3 regions of the Massilia sp. 2TAF26 genome follow, and region 3 is predicted to be linked to each of the others. Evidence: predicted binding sites of a transcription regulator. Region 3 holds the regulator's gene; each other region holds the start of a gene.
What was found. The regulator sigma-54, encoded in region 3, starts transcription at its own class of promoters, with help from an activator protein. The targets are predictions, from matches to a motif close to TGGCANGNAANCTGCTTT.
Positions count from the first base shown of each region.

Region 1: glnA (type I glutamate--ammonia ligase) is a predicted target of sigma-54. The motif match lies at 3,746-3,763, and genes of this name have one in related genera.
Region 2: AB4Z32_RS02280 (PEP-CTERM sorting domain-containing protein) is a predicted target of sigma-54. The motif match lies at 1,246-1,263, and genes of this name have one in related genera.

Region 1 is NZ_JBFRFV010000013.1:58,110-64,391, reverse strand. Features, by position in the region: gene ntrC (nitrogen regulation protein NR(I)) at 1-441, opposite strand, end outside; gene glnL (nitrogen regulation protein NR(II)) at 504-1,562, opposite strand; gene AB4Z32_RS15175 (DUF4124 domain-containing protein) at 1,594-2,127, opposite strand; gene glnA (type I glutamate--ammonia ligase) at 2,261-3,676, opposite strand; gene AB4Z32_RS15165 (rhodanese-like domain-containing protein) at 3,972-4,430, shown strand; gene AB4Z32_RS15160 (hypothetical protein) at 4,524-5,567, shown strand; gene AB4Z32_RS15155 (TAXI family TRAP transporter solute-binding subunit) at 5,554-6,282, opposite strand, start outside.
Region 2 is NZ_JBFRFV010000002.1:35,099-41,380, reverse strand. Features, by position in the region: gene AB4Z32_RS02285 (nuclear transport factor 2 family protein) at 1-230, shown strand, start outside; gene AB4Z32_RS02280 (PEP-CTERM sorting domain-containing protein) at 525-1,205, opposite strand; gene AB4Z32_RS02275 (sensor domain-containing protein) at 1,636-4,119, opposite strand; gene AB4Z32_RS02270 (CocE/NonD family hydrolase) at 4,445-6,282, opposite strand, start outside.
Region 3 is NZ_JBFRFV010000004.1:87,974-94,255, reverse strand. Features, by position in the region: gene AB4Z32_RS05605 (enoyl-CoA hydratase/isomerase family protein) at 1-203, opposite strand, end outside; gene hpf (ribosome hibernation-promoting factor, HPF/YfiA family) at 308-667, opposite strand; gene AB4Z32_RS05595 (RNA polymerase factor sigma-54) at 770-2,266, opposite strand; gene lptB (LPS export ABC transporter ATP-binding protein) at 2,269-3,045, opposite strand; gene lptA (lipopolysaccharide transport periplasmic protein LptA) at 3,045-3,605, opposite strand; gene lptA (lipopolysaccharide transport periplasmic protein LptA) at 3,606-4,187, opposite strand; gene lptC (LPS export ABC transporter periplasmic protein LptC) at 4,184-4,792, opposite strand; gene AB4Z32_RS05570 (KdsC family phosphatase) at 4,806-5,339, opposite strand; gene AB4Z32_RS05565 (KpsF/GutQ family sugar-phosphate isomerase) at 5,339-6,282, opposite strand, start outside.

The sequences.
Region 1 (6,282 bases), on a different contig from region 3:
GAACACTTCCTGCATCGCCGGCGCCTGGCCGAGGATCTCGGGGGTCTCGCTGGGCACGGTCTCGACGCTCGCTTCGCGCAGGCTTTCCTCGAGGGCGCGGCGGATCAGGGCCACCGCCTTGTCGATGTCGAAGGGCTTGGCCAGGTATTCGAAGGCGCCGCCCTGGAAGGAAGCGACCGCGGAATCGAGGTCGGAGAAGGCGGTGATCACGATCACCGGCAGGCCGGGATGCTTTTCCTTGACGGCGGCCAGCAGGTCGAGGCCGGATTCGCCCGGCATGCGGATGTCCGAGACCAGGACTTGGGGCGTATCTTCCTCGAACGCGGCCAGCGCCTCGCGTCCGCTGGCGAAGCTCCGGGTTGCGAGGTTCTCGCGCGCCAGGGCTTTTTCCAGCACCCAGCGGATCGATGCATCGTCGTCGACAATCCAGATTGGTTTCATTGGTTCAGTGCTTCCCGCATAAGTACATCCATCGTTGGACCGCGGCCGCACCATCCCGGCGCTTATGGCAGCGGGATCAGGATGCGGAAATCCGTCAGTCCAGGCCGGCTTTCGCACTCGATCAGCCCCAGGTGCTGTTGCACGAAGGTCTGCGCCAGCGTCAGCCCGAGACCGCTGCCGCCGTCGCGCCCGGAGACGAGCGGATAGAAGATGCGGTCGCGGATATCGGGGGCGATGCCCGGTCCATTGTCGATGATATGCAAGTCTAATGCCAGCCCGTAACGAACCTTGGCCAGGGTGACCTGGCGCGCCACCCTGGTGCGCAGCACGATCTCGGCATCGCCCGCGGCAATCCGCTCGCGCAGGGCCTGGGCGGCGTTGTGGACGATGTTCAGCACGGCCTGGATCAGCTGCTCCTTGTCGCCGCGGAACTCGGGAATCGAGGCGTCGTAGTCGCGGCGGATCGCCAGGCCGGACGGAAATTCGGCCAGCACCAGGCTGCGCACCCGCTCGCAGACTTCGTGGATGTTGACGTCGCCGACGATATGGGGACGGCGGTGCGGCGCCAGCAGGCGGTCGACCAGGGTCTGCAGGCGGTCGGCCTCCTTGATGATGACCTGGGTATATTCGCGCAGCGAGGCATCCGGCAGTTCGAGCTCGAGCAGCTGGGCGGCGCCGCGGATGCCGCCCAGCGGGTTCTTGATCTCGTGCGCCAGGTTGCGGACCAGTTCCTTGTTGGCCTGGCTCTGGTCGAGGATGCGCTCCTCGCGGTCGAGCTTGAGCTGCTGGACGTTCTCGCGCAGCTCGACCATCACCTCCTCTTCGCCGGCGGCGCTGACGATCACGTGCACGTGCAGGGGCTCGCGTCCGCTGCGCTGCAGGGTCAGGTCCTGGCGCAGGTCGGCGTACTTGTGCGCCCGCGCCTGGCGGCACAGCGCATCCAGCTCCTCGCCGTTGGTGAAGAGTTCCGCCAGGGTCTGGCGCGACAGCGATTTCACCGACACCTCGAGCAGGTGCTCGGCGGCCGGATTCGCGTAGCGCACCTGGCCGGCGGCATCGGTCACCAGCACGCTGGATGCGAGCAGGTCGAGACCGGCGAAGCGCTCGTGGTTCGGCGTCATGTCAGCGGGTATTGGGTCAGCGGAAATTGGGTCAGCGGATATTGGCGATCTCGCGCTTGATCGCTTCGATGTTCTTTTCGGCGCGGCCGATATCCTCGCGCATCTGGGCCACGCGCTCCTGGTACTTGGCGTAGTTGCGCTCGTTGCCCTGGCGTTCGGGCTCGCCGTTGTTGAAGTCGCGCTTGAGGTCGGCCAGTTTCTTTTCTTCGGCGCGCAATTCCTCGTCGAGGATGGCGCGGCGGTCGTCGTCGCGGGCGCGCTGGGTGGCGTTGTCGACGCGCGGGAAATTCGCCGGGCTGGAGGCCGCGGCCGGCGGACGGCTGGCGCCCTGGCGCATCGTCACAGCAGGATTCGCGGCCGGGGCGCGGGTCGGCGCCGGTGTCGAGATGGCGCCGGAGACGATCGAATCGACCACCTTGCAGTTGCCGGTATTGGTATCGGTGTACAGCACGCGGCCTTCCTTGTCGACGCAGCGGTAGACGACGGATTGGGCGAAGGCCGGGACGGCCAGCGCGAGCGCCAGGTAGATGCCGGCCAGGCGCAGGCAAACGGCAGAGCTTGTCATTCGCATCAGGTCAGTCGGCACGATGTGCCTGGTTGGGAATCCACCGACTATACCGCATCCAAAGAAAAACGCGGGGCAGCCGGCCGGCTTTCCCCGCGTTTTTGTTACCGCATGGATACAGCTTGTCGAGAGATTACGACGAGTAGTACATGTCGAATTCGGCCGGGTGCGGGGTCATGCGCAGACGCTGCACTTCCTGCATCTTCAGCTCGAGGTAGGCGTCGATCATGCTGTCGCTGAACACGCCGCCGCGGGTCAGGAACTCGCGGTCCTTGTCCAGGGCTTCCAGGGCTTCTTCCAGCGATGCGCACACGGTCGGGATCAGCTTGTCTTCTTCCGGCGGCAGGTGGTACAGGTCCTTGCTCGCGGCTTCGCCCGGGTGGATCTTGTTCTGGATGCCGTCCAGGCCGGCCATCAGCAGCGCGGCGAAGCACAGGTAGACGTTGGCCAGCGGGTCCGGGAAGCGCACTTCGATGCGGCGGCCTTTCGGGTTTGCCACGTGCGGGATGCGGATCGAGGCCGAACGGTTGCGGGCCGAGTAGGCCAGCTTGACCGGGGCTTCGTAGCCCGGCACCAGGCGCTTGTACGAGTTGGTGCCCGGGTTGGTGATCGCGTTCAGGGCCTTGGCGTGCTTGATGATGCCGCCGATGTAGTACAGGGCGGTTTCCGACAGGCCGGCATAGCCGTCGCCGGCGAACAGGTTCTTGCCGTCCTTCCAGATCGACTGGTGCACGTGCATGCCCGAGCCGTTGTCGCCGTTCATCGGCTTCGGCATGAAGGTGGCGGTCTTGCCGTAGCTGTGGGCGACGTTCCAGATCACGTACTTCATGGTCTGGGTCCAGTCGGCGCGCTCGACCAGGGTCGAGAAGCGGGTGCCGATTTCGTTCTGGCCGGCGCCGGCCACTTCATGGTGGTGCACTTCGACCGGGATGCCCAGCGATTCGAGGATCAGGCACATTTCCGAGCGCATGTCCTGGAAGCTGTCGACCGGCGGGACCGGGAAGTAGCCGCCCTTGACGGTCGGACGGTGGCCGCTGTTGCCGCCTTCAAATTCCTTGTCGGTCGACCAGGACGCTTCTTCCGAGCTGATCTTGACCATCGAGCCCGACATGTCGATCTTCCAGTGGACCGAGTCGAAGATGAAGAATTCCGGTTCCGGGCCGAAGAAGGCGGTATCGCCCACGCCCGAGGACTTCAGGTAGGCTTCGGCGCGCCTGGCGATCGAGCGCGGGTCGCGGTCATAGCCCTTACCGTCCGACGGTTCGATCACGTCGCACTGCATGAAGACGGTGGTCTCTTCCATGAACGGGTCGATGTTGGCGGTGCTCGGGTCCGGGATCAGCAGCATGTCCGATGCTTCGATGCCCTTCCAGCCGGCGATCGACGAGCCGTCGAAGGCGTGGCCGGATTCGAACTTGTCTTCGTCAAAATGCGAGATGGGAACGGTCACGTGCTGCTCTTTGCCGCGGGTATCGGCGAAACGCAAATCGACGAACTTGACTTCGTTATCCTTCAGCATCTGCATTACATCTGCGGCGGTCCTTGCCATTCGTATTCTCCTGATTGAAAAAGGGGTGTCGGTGACGCCAACGGGGCGTGCGACAGGCACATCTCCGTTAAAGCGAAAACTGTGCCAGCACTTGACTCTGAGCAAATAAGCAATCTGTCCTTGGACCGCCTGCGATTTGCCCCTTAAAATCGACTACCGGTGCGGTGCACAAACTTGATGCAGGCTCGCTGCGAGCTCATCCATACGCACCAGCTTGGTGCAAGTGCGGCAGTATGCACCAACTTGATGCAGGATGCACCATTTGTGCGAGCACGACAATCATAGGAAAACGACCATGAGCACAACCGACGAAATCCTGGCCGCCGCCAGGGAGCGCGCCCCCGGCCAGCCCTATGCGGGCGCCGTCACGCCGCAGGAAGCGTTCACCCTGATCAAGACCGATCCGCGCGTCAAGCTGGTCGACGTCCGCACGAATGCGGAGCGCGACTGGATCGGCCGCCCCGCCATCCCCGAGGCCCAGCACGGTGCGGTGCAGTGGACCCTGTACCCCGGCGGTGCGCCGAATCCGGACTTCGCCACCCAGCTGCTGCAGGCCGCGGACAAGGACGACGTGCTGCTCTTCCTGTGCCGCTCGGGCGTGCGCTCGCGCCACGCGGCGCGCGTGGCAACCGAACTCGGTTACCAAAACGCCTTCGACATCCTGGAAGGCTTCGAGGGCGACCGCGACGGCGAAGGCCACCGCAAGACCGTGGGCGGCTGGTGCAAGGCCGGCCTGCCCTGGACCGGGGCCTGAGGCATCCATCCGCGCCTGCCTGAGGCGGCGCGTTCAGCCATGTATCCGGAGACCGTCATGCCGATAAAAATAGTACGATCGTTCGCATTTTCGATGGTAACGGCCCTGTGCGCCGCCTGCGGAGGCGGTGGCGGCAGCGGCGGCTCGAGCGCGGCCGGCAGTCCGGGCTTTTCCGCCGGCGTGACCACCCTGGGCCTGGTGGCCGGCAGCGCCGGCGAGGCCGGCAACGTCGACGCCACCGGCGCCGCGGCCCGCTTCGCCCATCCGGCCGGGATCGCCGCCGACACTGCCGGCAACCTGTATGTGGCCGACCGCGATAACTGCAGCATCCGCAGGATCAGTGGGGCGGGCGCCGTCAGCACCCTCGCCGGCTCGCCCCAGCGCTGCCGGAGCATCGACGGCGCCGCCGGCGTGGCGGGCTTTTCCTTCCTGACCGCGATCGCCGCTTCGCCCGACGGCAGGCTGTACGCCACCGACGGCCTGGCGGTGCGCGAGATCGACCAGGCCGGCACAGTGCGCACCATCGCCACCCTCGATACCGCCACCGTGGTGAACGCCGCCGACATCCCTTATTTCTACGGCGGCGGCATCGCCGTCGATGGCTTCGCCAACGTGGTGGTGGCGAATGCGATCGGGGTGCGCAAGATCTCGCCCACCGGCGCCGTCACCATGATCGACGGTGTGGCGCGCCTGGACAATATCGCCAGCGTGCTGGGCAGCCATGCCTTCCAGCAGCGCGGGGTGGCCGCCGCGAAGGACGGCACCGTCTACGTGGGCGACTTTGCCAGCACGGTCGGCCGCATCGACACTGCCGGCAACAAGATGGCGCTGGCCGGCCTGTCCGGCGGGCGCGGCTTTGCCGACGGCGTGGCCGGCGCGGCGCGCTTCGACCACCTGATCGCGCTGACCTTGGACGCCGCCGGCATGCTGTATGCGGCCGACGCCGGCAACGACCTGGTCCGCAGGATCGCGCCGGACCGGACGGTTTCCACGGTGGCCGGCACCATCGGCGCTACGACGCTCCAGCTCGGCAACGGACCGGGCGCCCTGCCCGCGCTGGGCGGACTAACGGGCGACGGCAAGGGGAAGCTGTATGCGATTTCCGGCAATGCGGTGGTGAAGATCACCCTGCCGTAGAGCTCTTCAGGCCGGCGCGCACGCGCTGGCGCACGAAGTTGATGTGGCTCCGCAAGCCGTACAGCGCATCGGCATAGGCCAGCGGGATCGAGATGTGGTTGACGCGCGCCTCGATGTCGTCGAGGCGCCGCAGCAGGTTGGTGCGCACCTCGTCGCAATGCGCCGGATCGGCGCTCTCCAGTGCCTGCTCGACCGCACGCAGCTGGCCGTACCAGCGGTAGACGCGCGAGCGGATCCGCCACACGTACAGCGGCGGCACGATCTTCGACAGCGGGATCACCAGCGCCGCCAGCGCCACCACCACGACCCACAGGCGGTCGAACAGATTCGCCAGCCAGAACGAGAGGTAGCGCTGCAGGAAGGGCGGGCCGTCGCGGTAGTATTTCGCCGCCTCGCGCGAGACCGGGATCTCGGTGTACTTCGGCGACGGGAACTGGCCCTGCTGCTGGAACCAGCCGGCGCCGCCGTGGATCTCGGTGGCGGCTTTCACGAGTTCGTCGACCAGGGCCGGATGCAAATCGTCGCGCGCGACCAGGGTGGCGGTGGGCGCGATCAGGTGGAAGTCCTGGGCCGGGATATCCTTGCCGAGATCGACGATCCCGCGCGGCAGCACCACATGGGTCAGGAAAGGCAGGCGGCGCGTATAGGCTTCGGCCTGGCGGAAGTCGAACAGCCTGATGCCCGGGGTCTGGAGCAGCATCTGGATCAGCGGCGC
Region 2 (6,282 bases), on a different contig from region 3:
TTGACGTCATGACCTTCCATGTCTGCACCGACATCATCGTCAGCGTCGACGATGCCGGGTCGGCGCGCGGACAATCGCGGATCCTGCTGCTGTCGGCCAGGCGTCCCGCCGAGGAGGGGTCCAGGCCGGCCGCCGCCGAGGCGCCCGTGCCCGGCGTCTTTTACGACAGGTTCAGGCTGACGGACAGCGGCTGGAAGTTTGCCGAGCGGCGCGGGTCGTTCTGGATTTGATGAAGGCTTATAAATCGGCCTCGTCAAGGCTTCGCTAGCTTGCCGGTCACCGAGCACCTTGTCGGCAATACTTATTTGTTGCGAAATTACTGGCGTAGAGAATGGCTCTGCGCCAGTCGGACAGCCATTCATGTGATTAAGTACTCGCCCATAAATAAATGTGTTTTTGGCTGCCAGAACCGGCGCGTTGCTGCGTTGGCTCCTGCTTGCAGTGCTCGCACTGCGGCGCACTCGCCGCCTTGCACCGCATCCGGTTCTATTTGCCAAAATTCACATTTATTTCCGGTCAAGTACTTAGCTGGATTTGCGACGCCGGGTCGAAGCGAGTCCTGCGAAAGCCAGACCGAACAAGGCAAGCGTAGCGGGTTCCGGCACATCGGTATTGGGGCCGCCTGGATTGTTTTCGGAGCGGCCAAAACGTAAATCATCGAACGCGACGATATCGTTGGTAGCGTTGAAAGTTACGCTTGCAATCAGGTTGCCGTAATCGATAAACCCGATGAAGGCCCCTCCCCCATCCGTTGCGGACGGTACGTTGATCGTCTGGGTGACTGACGAACCATCGACATAGACGATGGTTTGTTGCGACACTAGATTTGTCTGCAGGCCGGTAACGTAAAATCCGAAAGCATCGACCGGATTAACGAAGCTGAACGTCGCCGAACCGCCAACCAGGCTGCGGAAGTATTGTCCGCCGGCCGTCGTGTTAAACCCGCATAAGGCACCACATCCCGAGTTATTGGTTGTGACGCCGCCAGTGATGGTCAGGTTGGCCGGCAGGGCCGACTCGAAATCAACCGTATTGAGATTTCCGGCAACCGAAAGAAAAGCTGCGGCTGCCGCAGTAGAGTTGACCATTTGCGCAAGCGAGGACACGTTATTGTCACCGCCAAGGTAGGTAACCGGCGCGGCTTGCGCTGCAACGCCAGCCCCCGACAGGATTGCGACGACGGCGAATTTGGATGCAATAGACATAAAAGCTCCTTTATTTTGATTGGGATGTTGCGCTCCTCACGTAGCATTTTTTATGCCACTGTAGATTTTTTTAAATTTTTCAACGACTTGCAGTTATTTTTTTCAAATTAATTTTTGGTATTGTAAAAAACACTGACAGAAACCGGATTCATGCAAAGTGAATTCATGGATTCACAACCGGTCGTAAATGCTTATGCAGGAATTCGATAAGCAATTCGCATGAAATGCCAGCCGCACGCGGGTTATCGCGACATGCCGATAAAAACGAGGCGGTCAGCGATCACTCAGCGATGTGGTTTACATTACGCTCTTGTTACCAGTTTAAAAACTCACTGGACACGCGTGCGCGTGCGCGAGGAAGCCGTTTTGACGTCGTGCTTGCCTTGGATCGCATGGCCGCCTGGTCAATGCATGACAGGCGAAAAGTGCCTCAGCCGGCCAGTTCGGCCGCCACCAGGCGATCCATGTCGGACGCCGCCATCGGCGGGCTGAGCAGATAGCCCTGGCCGCAATCGAAGCCGAGATTCTTGACGGCGGCCAGCTGGTCGGCCGTTTCGATGCCGTCGGCGCAGACCGTGATCTTGACGTCGCGCGCGACCCCGACCAGGGCCGACAGCATGGCCGAGGCGTTGTCGTGGCGCGATAGCCGGCGCACCAGTTCCTGGCCCGGCTTGACGATGTCGAGCGGGAATTTCTGCAGCGACGACAGGGCCGCCAGCTCTGCGCCGAAATCGTCGAGTCCCAGCCTCACGCCGCGCTTGCGCACCTCCTGCAGTGCCTGGGCCGAGAACTTCGGATCCAGCAGCACGCTCTCACGCATCTCCAGGCGCAGCAGCGAGGGCGCCAGGCCGGTGTCGTCGAGCACCCGGTTCAAGATGGCCGGAAAGCGCGGATGGCGGATCTGTTTCGAGGACACGTTCAAGGTCAGCGGCACCACGAGCCCGTCGCGCACCCAGCGGGCCTGGGCCGAGCAGGCGGTGCGCAGCGCCCATTCGCCCACCGGCAGCATCAGGTTGGCGTTTTCCACTTCCTGGATGAAATCCGCCGCGGTCAACAGGCCGCGCTCCGGGTGCAGCCAGCGGATCAGGGCCTCGATGCCGACGATGCGCCCGCTTTCCAGGTCGTATTGCGGCTGGTAGTGCAGGCAAAGTTCCTCGTCGCGCAGCGCGCGCTCCAGCTCGCGCTCGAAGCGCTTGGCTTCCTGGGCCGCCTTGCCCAGCGATTCGCGGTACACCTGGTAGTTCAGGCGCCCCTGGTTCTTGGCTTCGTACAGCGCCAGGTCGGCCAGCTTCACCAGCTGGCCCGGCTCGTGCGCATCGTTCGGATACACGGCGATGCCGATGCTGGTGCCGCTGTAGACTTCCTGGCCGTCCAGCAGGTAAGGCAGGCTCAGCTCGACCACGATCTTGTCGGCCAGCACCTCGGCGGCGCCTGCCTCCGCCAGGTGGGTCTGGACGATCACGAACTCGTCGCCGCCGAGGCGCGCGGCGAGGTCGGTCTCGCGGATGTGGGTGCGCAGGCGGCGCGCGACTTCCTTCAGCAGCAGGTCGCCGGCGTGGTGGCCGAGGGTATCGTTGATCGACTTGAAGCGGTCCAGGTCGAGCATGTGCACGGCCACCAGGTGGCCATCGCGCTGTGCGTACTTGAGCGCGTCCTTCAGGCGCTCGTTGAAGCTGGCGCGGTTGGCCAGGCCGGTCAGGGCGTCGTGGCTGGCCAGGTGGTAGGAATACTCGACCGCGCCGCGCAGGGCTTCCTCGGCCTTCTTGCGCCCCGTGACGTCCTCGACGATCTCGAGCACGCGCGGACCGTCGCCGCTGTTGCGCAGCGAGCAGGTGACGTTGACCCAGAATTGCGAGCGGTCCTTGCGCAGGTAGCGCTGCTCCGCCACCGTCACGGCCTGCTGGCCGGTCAACAGCTTGTGGAAATTGTGGACTGCCGTTTCCTGGTCGGCCGGATGAGTGATGTCCTGGTTCGACAGGGTTTCCAGCTCGTCCAAGGTATAGCCCAGCATCGCCAGCAGGGTCGTGTTGGCGGCCACGAAGCGGCCGTCCGGCGCGCATTCGGCGATCCCGAGCGGCGCATGCTCGAAGGTCGTGCGGAAACGCTCCTCGCTGCGCCGCAGGGCTTCCTCGGCGTGCATGGCGTCGGTGATGTCGAAGAACAGGATGATGCCGTACAGTGGATGGCCGCTTTCGTCGCGCAGCATCTTCGCGGTCAGGCGGATCCAGCGTGTGCTGCCGTCCTTGCGCAGCAGGCGGCGGTCGCGCTGGATCTCGATGGCGCCGGACAGCAGCTGCTCGGTGAACTGGCGGCTGCGCTCGCGCTCGTCCGGCGGGGCCAGCTCGAGATTGTCGCGGCCGATCAGTTCTTCCGGCGTATAGCCGGCGATCGCCGCGAAGGCGCGATTCACATAGATCCATTTGCCGTCGAGGTCGATGTGGCCGATGCCGATCGGCGCATGCTCGTACAGCAGGCGGAAACGCTGCTCGCTTTCGCGCAATAGCGCTTCCGCATTCTTGCTGTCGCTGATGTCGTGGACGTTCATGCTGGTCACCGGCCGGCCGTTGCCGTCCGTGAACACCCTGGCCACGACCCGCGCCTCGAAACCTTCGCCGTCAGGGCGCGCAAAGCGCAGCTCGGACGTGCCCTCGCCGGCCGCGGCACGCCGCGCCAGCGCGGCGACCAGGTCCGGGTCCTTGCTGTCGAGCAGGTCGCCGATATTGCGCGCCAGCAGTTCCTCCTGCGTATAGCCGAACAGCTGGCAGGCGGCGACGTTGGCGGACAGGATGCCGCCATCCAGTCCGGTCAGGAACAGGGCGTCGGTGCAATGCTCGAACGCCGCGCGATAGCGGGCTTCGCTTGCCTGACCGTCGAGATTCCCGTCGTTGTCGGATGGAGTGTTTTTCTCTGGCATATCGAAGCCCGGTTCGAACATGCGCACAAATGTGTGCGAGCTCAGGATGGCTCATCCTGCCATGACAAAGATGACAACACAAGACTCGCACTGCTGGTAGTTGCAAGCTCGGCACCTTTGGTTACGCGGATGGGGTAGGAAAGTTAAAATCCACAACACGGGAGAGGAAGGACAGGCGGATTGCCTTGCTGCGCGGGACAGCCCAGTCCGCCATCCTGGGCGAACCGGGCTTCCGGCGCCAGGGGGACGCATCGCCGATCGACGAAGTCCACCGCTTCCTGTTGGCAGGCATGCGGTACTGGCTTGTCCGGCGGCCCGGCAAGCCTTAGCGCAGTACCGGCAGCTCGATATAGCTCGCCGCATCCGGCGCGTGATGGACGGCATTGTCCGCGACCACGCCCTCCTTCTCGCTCTCGTTCGGTCCGCCGGTGTTGAGGTTGCGGACGAATTTCGGGAAATTCGACGAGGTGACTTCGACGCGGATGCGGTGGCCCACGCCGAACTGGATCGCGGTCGCGATCGGCGTCGGGTGGATGGTCACCACCTCGCCCGGGTTCAGGGGCGCGGGCTTGTCGTAGCCGTTGCGGTAGCGGGCGCGGAAGATCGTGTCGCCGACGATCCAGGCGGTACCGTCGGGCGCGACGTCGACCAGCTTGACCGCGAAGTCGGTGTCCTTCGCATTCGACGACACCTTCAGCACGGCGTCCACGAAGCCGACCACGTCGACCGGCCTGGTAAGCGGCTCGCTGCTGTAGACCAGCACGTCGCTGCGCGCCTCGATCGGACGCTGGTCGAAGGCGCCCGGCACCACCACGCCGCCGTTGCAGCAGTCGCCGCCGCCGATGGTCTGCACCGGGTTCATGGGATCGTAGCGGTAGCGGTCCGGCGCCTCGCCCGCCGGCGGCGCCTCGCCGAGCAGGCGGCCGTCGCCGTACAGGCTGTTCGCATTCCCTTTCGAGCGCAGGTAGAGGCGCATCGGCCTGGCGTTCTCGGGCGGCCACTGGGCCGCGCTCTGCCAGCGGTTGGCGCCCATCATGTAGTAGCGCACCCGCGGTGTCGTTTGCGCGAAGGCCTTCTGGTCGCCCTTCAGCCAGCGGTCGAACAAGCCGTAGACGGCGCCGTCGACGTCGAAGCTGGTGTCGCCCATGGCGCGTTCGCCGACCACGGTGTCGGGCCCGAGCCGCGCGTACTGGCAATGCGGCACCGGCGCCACCACCGCGTACTGGTTGGCGCTCGCCTCCTTGTCGGTGTTGGCCGTGCGCGCCAGGTTGAACAGTTCCAGGTTCGGCCCGATCGAGACGTCGTACCAGCTGTTGAACCAGAGCGCCGGCACGCCCCAGCCCATGCCTTCGTGATACAGGCCGCCCTTGTTCCAGGCGGGATCGGCCGGGCCGCGCTTGATGAATTGCTCGAAGGTGGATGGCGGCTCGCCGAGGGAAGTCAGCATCTGCTCGACCGGCAGGTGCCTGATCTGCTTGTTCCACTCGACCTTGGGCTTGCTCGCATCCAGGTCGTTATAGGCCTCGATACGGGCGCGCAGCTTTTCGTCGGAAAGCAGCCCGTTCGGCAGTTCCGCGCGCAGCGGGTTCTCGACCCCGTACAGCCAGACGAAGAAGAGATTGCGCGGCACCCCGCCCGTGTACCAGTTGCCCTGCTCCTGGAAGCGTCCGACCTTGCCGATGCCGGCGCCGGCCGACATCGGCACCATGGCCGCATGTGCCGGGTGATTCATCCCGGCCAGCGCCAGCTGCCACTCGGCCGAGGACGAGCAGCCCAGCGTGCCGACCTTGCCGTTCGACCAGGGCTGCTGTGCGATCCAGCTGAGGGTGTCGTAGCCGTCGGTCTGCGGGTGACCGAGAATCTCCCATTTACCTTGCGAAAAATAGCGCCCGCGCTCGTTCTGTACGATGAAGACATAGCCGCGCTTGACCGATTCGAGCACGTAGCGCAGGGTCCCTCCGCGCAGCTTGTGCTCGTTGTACGGCGTTTTCCAGAGAATGGTGGGCAGCGGTCCCTTGGCGTTCTTCGGCGTGTAGACATCGGTCGACAGGGCGGCGCCATCGCGCATGGGCACCATCACGCCCAGCCGCGCCACCGCGTTACGGGCCAGCTCCTTGTCCAGTGCCTCCTGACTGTACTTCGAATAATCCTGCGCCAGGACCA
Region 3 (6,282 bases):
CGGATGTCGCCGCCTGCGCACAGGGCTTTCTCGCTGCTGCTCTTGATAACGACGGCGTCGACGTTCGAATCGTCGCGCCAGGCCAGCAGGGTCTCCGTCAGTGCGCGCACCATCTCCAGCGACAGCGAGTTCAGGGCCTTGGGACGGTCGAGGGTAATGATGCCGGTGCCGCTGGCAACGCGGGTCTGCACGTATTCGCTCATGTTCTTTTATTTATTGAAATGGAAAACGGCATTGTAGCGCGGCCCGGAAAACGAAAAGGGCGCCAGATGCGCCCTTCCTTGCTTGTGCTGCGCCAGCGGAAGGATCACGCTGTAGCGGCAGCTTCTCCTCCATCGTTGGGTATGCGCTTGAGCGGTGTACTACTGTGATCCTGCAGCATCTGCTTGTACTTCTGCACCTGCCGGTCGAGCCGGTCCATCAGCATGTCGATCGCGGCGTACAAGTCGTGCGCGGCGCTGGCGACGTGAACGATCTTGCCGGCGAGGCGCAAGTTGATCTCGGCCTTCTGGCGCTTTTCTTTCTCGGTGAGATTGTCAATGCAGAGGATGACGTGGGAGTCGATCACTTGATCGAAATGGCGGGTGATGCGTTCGAGCTTGTTCTGTACGTATTCACGGATTGCCGGGGTTACATCGAGATGATGTCCGCTGATAGTGAGATTCATACACACTCCTTTGATGATGCGCTGCCTGTCGTACGCGCATACCACGCACCAGGGCAGCGTTGTTGCAAGAAGCTTGCTGCAAGAGCTTGCTGAAAGAGCTTGCTACAGAGATTTACGGAGGCTGACGGGAGGGATCTTCAGCGCCTCGCGGTATTTCGCTACCGTGCGGCGTGCGATAACCATTCCCTGTTCCCCTAGCATCTCCGCGATCTTGCTGTCGGATAAAGGGTTTTTGGGGTCTTCTGCTCCTGTGAGTTGTACGATGAGAGCCCGGATCGCGGTCGAGGAGGCTTCTCCTCCTGCCTCGGTCGCGACGTGACTCCCGAAAAAGTACTTCAACTCGAACATGCCGTGCGGCGTCAGCATGTATTTCTGAGTTGTGACACGAGAAATTGTGCTCTCGTGTAGACCTAGTGTATCAGCTATCTCACGTAAAACAAGGGGCCGCATGGCAACGGCGCCATGGGAGAAAAAGTTCCGCTGGCGCTCCACGATTGCTTGAGCTACCCGAAGGATAGTATCGAAGCGCTGGCGCATGTTTTTGATGAGCCATTTTGCTTCCTGCAACTGCGCCGCCAGCTGGGATTCCGATTTTCCCTGCTTCATCAAGGTGGCATACAGGCTGTTCACGCGCAGGCGCGGCATCACCTCGGGATTCAGCTGCACGCTCCAGCCGTCCTTCGCGCGGCGCACGATCACGTCCGGCACCACGAAGTCGGAAACGTCGGAAGCGAAGGCCGCGCCCGGATGCGGATTGCAATGGCGGATCACGGCCTGGGCTTCGCGCAGGTCTTCGTCGTCGCAGTCGAGGGCTTTCTTGAGCTTGTTGAATTCGCGCTGCGCGAACCAGGTCAGGTAGCGTTCGACGATGGTCAGCGCCATGCGCCGCGTGACCAGCGGCACGCCCGGCATGCGGCGGATCTGCAGCGCCAGGCATTCGGCGGCGCTGCGCGCGCCCACGCCGGGCGGGTCCATGCTTTGCACCAGCGCCAGCGCGGTGCGCAACTCCTCGAATTCCACTTCGAGTTCGGCCGGGAGGCGCGCATGCAGCTCGTCCAGGGTTTCTTCGAGGTAGCCGTTGTCGTCGAGGGTGTCGACGACGATCTCGACCAGCGCGCAATCGCGCGGCGACATGCAGGTCAGGCGTACCTGCTCCATCAAGTGTTCGCGCAGCGAGACCGGGCTGGCTTCCAGCTGCGGGCGGCCGTCCTCTTCCTCGCCGCCGCTGCCGCTGCCGGAACGGCCAGAATCGCCCCAGTCCATGTCGTGCTCGGCGCCGCCGGCATCGCCGTTGTCGCTGTCGCCGCCTTCGGCTTCGGCGCCACCGCCGCCATTGCCCTCCTCGCCCTGGCTGGACGAGGGCGGCGAGTCGGGCGTGGTGGAGGTCGACGCGCCGTTGTTGATCGCGCCGTCGGCCAGCAGGCGCACCGAGTGGTCGAGCGGATCGTCGAGGCGTTCGAGCAGCGGGTTGTCGCTGAGGACCTGTTCAATCTCCTGGTGCAGCTCGAGAGTGGACAGCTGCAGCAGCCGGATCGACTGCTGGAGTTGCGGTGTCAGCGCAAGGTGCTGTGAGGTCTTGAGTTGCAGCGTCTGTTTCATGACTACATCCGGAAATGTTCACCCAGGTAGACGCGGCGAACCGATTCATTGGCGATGATGTCGTCCGGGCGTCCCGACGCCAGCACCGCGCCCTGGTTGATGATGTAGGCACGGTCGCAGATGCCGAGCGTCTCGCGCACGTTGTGGTCGGTTATCAGGACGCCGATGCCGCGCTCCTTCAGGAAGCGCACGATGCGCTGGATCTCGATCACCGCGATCGGATCGACGCCGGCAAACGGCTCGTCCAGCAGCACGAAGCGCGGGTTGGTGGCGAGGGCGCGCGCAATCTCCACGCGGCGCCGTTCGCCGCCCGACAGCGACAGCGCCGGGTTCTCGCGCAGCTTCTCGATCTGCAGCTCGGCCAGCAGCTCGTTGAGGCGCTCCTCGATGCGGTTCTTGCCCAGCGGCTTGCCGTCCTCGCGCTGCAGTTCCAGCACGGCGCGGATGTTCTCCTCCACCGTCAGCTTGCGGAACACCGAGGCTTCCTGCGGCAGGTAGGACAGGCCCAGCATGGCGCGCCGGTGGATCGGCAGGCTGGTGATGTCGGTGCCGTTGATGACGATGGCGCCGGCGTCGGCCGGCACCAGGCCCACGATCATGTAGAACGAGGTCGTCTTGCCGGCGCCGTTCGGGCCGAGCAGGCCCACCACCTCGCCGCAGGCGACCTGCAGCGAAACGTCGCGCACCACCAGGCGCTTGCCGTAGCTTTTCTGCAGCCCCTTGGCCACCAGGGTGCTGCCGCCGCTCGCGATGGCGGCGGCGTCTGCGTGTACATCCATCATTGCTTTCCTGCTTCCGGTTGCCCGGCCGACGCAGTGCGGCGCGGATAAAAAGTAAAACTGGCGCGGGCCTTGCCGGGCCTGTCGACGCCGCTCGGGTCGTTCAGGTTCAGCAGGACTTCCTTGCGCGCATCGTAGGCGATGAATTCGCCGCCCATTTCACGCATCACGTTGCTGCCTTCCAGCTGCCTGATGGCGGCGTTCGAACTGAACTTGACGACCTCGGTGCGCTCGTCGTACTCGATGCGCTCGGCCTGGCCTTCGTCCCACTGCTCGGGGCCGCTGTCGCGCTTCTGGCGGAACGACGCCGGCTTGCCGGGCGCCGCGACCAGGACGATGGTCTTGTAACCGTCCGGCGCTTCCTTGATCTCGGCACGCTCGGCCTTCAGCAGCATGGTGCCGCGGGTGGCGGTCACGCCGCCGGTCAGGACCACGGTTTGCGTGACCTGGTCCAGGGTCCCGTTGCCCCCGACCACCTTCAGCGGCTTGAGCGCATCCGCCCGCTCCGCCTGCGCCAGCGGCGCCAGCAACAGCGCGGCAGCGGCAAGGACGGCCTTCATTTACTGCTTCCCTGCCGGCGCCGCCGGCGTGGTCGCGGGAGCCGCCGCCGGCGCGGTACGGCGCGGCGCGATGATGATGGTGCCGCGTCCGCCGCCCGGCTTGCTTTCGCCGCTGGTGTCGTTGAACACGTTGGCCTGCTCGGTGCGGTTGTCGTAGGAGATGAACGGGCCGTTCACCTCGCTGGTCATGCGCTTGCCCTCGAGCTGCTTGACGACCGCGTTCGAGAACAGCTTGACCAGCTCGGTGCGCTCGTCGTATTCGATGCGCTGGGCCTGGCCTTCGACCCACAGGTCGGGGCCGCCGTCACGCTTCTGGCGGAAGGTCGCGGGCTGGCCCGGCGCGGCGGTCAGGGTCACCGCCATATAGCCTTCCGGCGATTCCGTGAGCACGGCCTTGTCGGCCTTGATCGTCAGGGTGCCGCGGGTCAGCACGACGTTGCCGGTGAAGGTGCGGGTCTGGGTGACCTCGTCGATGTGCGCGTTGTTGAAATCGATCTTGGCCTGCTTGAGAGAATCCGCACGCTCCGCCGAGGCGGTCAGGCTTGCCAGCGACAGCGCGGCGACAGCGAGTATTTTTTTCATTGTTTTCCTTTCGGCGGGAAGATGAGTTCTCCGCGGCCGCCCAGCGTCACCTGCTGTGTGGCGTTGTTGGCGACCATGCCGACGCCGGTGACCGAGGCGGCGCCGAGCGTCATCTGGATCGGCTTGTCGGTCTTCGAGATTTCCTCGTCCGGCAGCACGGTCAGCGCCTCGGTGCGGATGCGCATCGGCTTCGAGGTGGCGTTGCCGGGACGCGAGATGTCGACATTGCCGATCAGGTCGATCTGGTTCTGGTCCTGGTTGACGTTGGCGGTGTTCGCCGTCATCGTCATGTGCGGCCGGTCGGTGCTCATGCTCTGCACGACCGGCTTGTCGATCACCGAGGTGTTGTTGGCCGGGCGGTGGGTCAGGCGCTCGCCCGAGATCACGTAGCGCGGCTGGCCGGCTTCCGACATCCGCACGAAGCTGAAGTTGTCGATGATGTAGTCCGGATCGTCGCCCACGTCGACGCGGTGCGCTTCGCCTTCGCCGCGCATCACCTGCACCAGCCAGAAGCTGCCGAAGGCGAAGAACACGGCCGCCAGCATCAATGCCAGCAGACGCCAGCGGTGCGCGGTGCGCTTGTTGACGTAGGTCGTGGTCGCCATGGCTTGCGAAGGATTATCCAAAGTACGGTGCCAATGCCTGTTCGTAGGTTCCCTGGGCGCGCATCACCATGTCGCAGACTTCGCGCACGGCGCCGCGTCCGCCCGCATTCTTCGTCACGTAGTGGGCGCGGTACTGCACTTCCGGATGGCCGCTCGGCACCGTGACGGCAAAGCCGACGCGGGTGAACAGCGGCAGGTCGATCACGTCGTCGCCGATGTAGCCGCACTGCTCGGCCGTCACGCCGGTCTTTTCCAGCAGCTCGGCAAAGGCCAGGCGCTTGTCGTGCTGGCCCTGGAACACGTGGGTGATCCCGAGGTCGGCGGCGCGCTTGACCACGATCGGCGAATTGCGCGCGCTGATGATGGCGGTCTGCACGCCGGTGCGGTTCAGCAGCTGGATGCCGAGGCCGTCCAGCACGAAGAAGGTCTTGGTGATCTCGCCGTTGGCGTCATAGGTCAGGCTGCCGTCGGTGAGGACACCGTCGACGTCGAAGATCATGACCTTCACGCGCGCGGCACGCTGCAGATGTTCCAGCTGGGTCACCATCAGATCACCTTGGCGCGGGTCAGGTCGTGGATGTGGAGGGCGCCGACCAGCATGCCGTCGGCGTCGGTCACCAGCATCTGGTTGATGCGGAATTCCTCCATCACGGCAACGGCGTCGACCGCCAGCTGCTCGGGATGGATGCGGCGCGGATTCGCGTGCATGACGTCCTGGATCGTCAGCCTGCTGAAGTCATGGGTCTTCTCGAACAGGCGGCGCAGGTCGCCGTCGGTGAACACGCCGACCGGGCGGCCGGCGTCGTCGACGATGGCGGTCATGCCCATGCCCTTCTGCGAGATTTCCAGCAGGGCCTCGGTCAGCGGAGCATTCGGCTTCACTTTCGGCACCGCGTCGCCGCTGCGCATCACGTCGCGCACGTGGGTCAGCAGCTTGCGGCCGAGGGCGCCGCCCGGGTGCGACAGGGCGAAGTCTTCCGACTTGAAGCCGCGCAGCTCCAGCAGCGCGACGGCAAGGGCATCGCCCAGCGCCAGGGTGACGGTGGTGGACGCGGTCGGCGCCAGGTTCAGCGGGCAGGCTTCCTTGTCGACCGAGACGTCGAGGTGGACGTCGGCAACCTGGGCCAGGCGCGAGCCCGGCTTGCCGGTCATGGCGATCACGGGCACGCGCATGCGCTTGACGGCCGGAATCACGACCGCCAGCTCGGCGCTTTCGCCGGAATACGAGATCGCGACCAGCACGTCCTGCGGCGTGACCATGCCGAGGTCGCCGTGGGCGGCTTCGGCCGGGTGCAGGAACAGGGCCGGGGTGCCGGTCGAGGCCAGGGTCGCGGCGATCTTGCGGCCAATGTGACCCGACTTGCCGATGCCCGAGACGACCACGCGGCCCTTGCAGGCCAGCATCAGGGCCACAGCTTGCGCAACGGCAGGCTTCAGGCTGTCGTCCTGGCCGAGACGCGCGCTCAGCTTGCGGATCGCTTCGCCTTCGA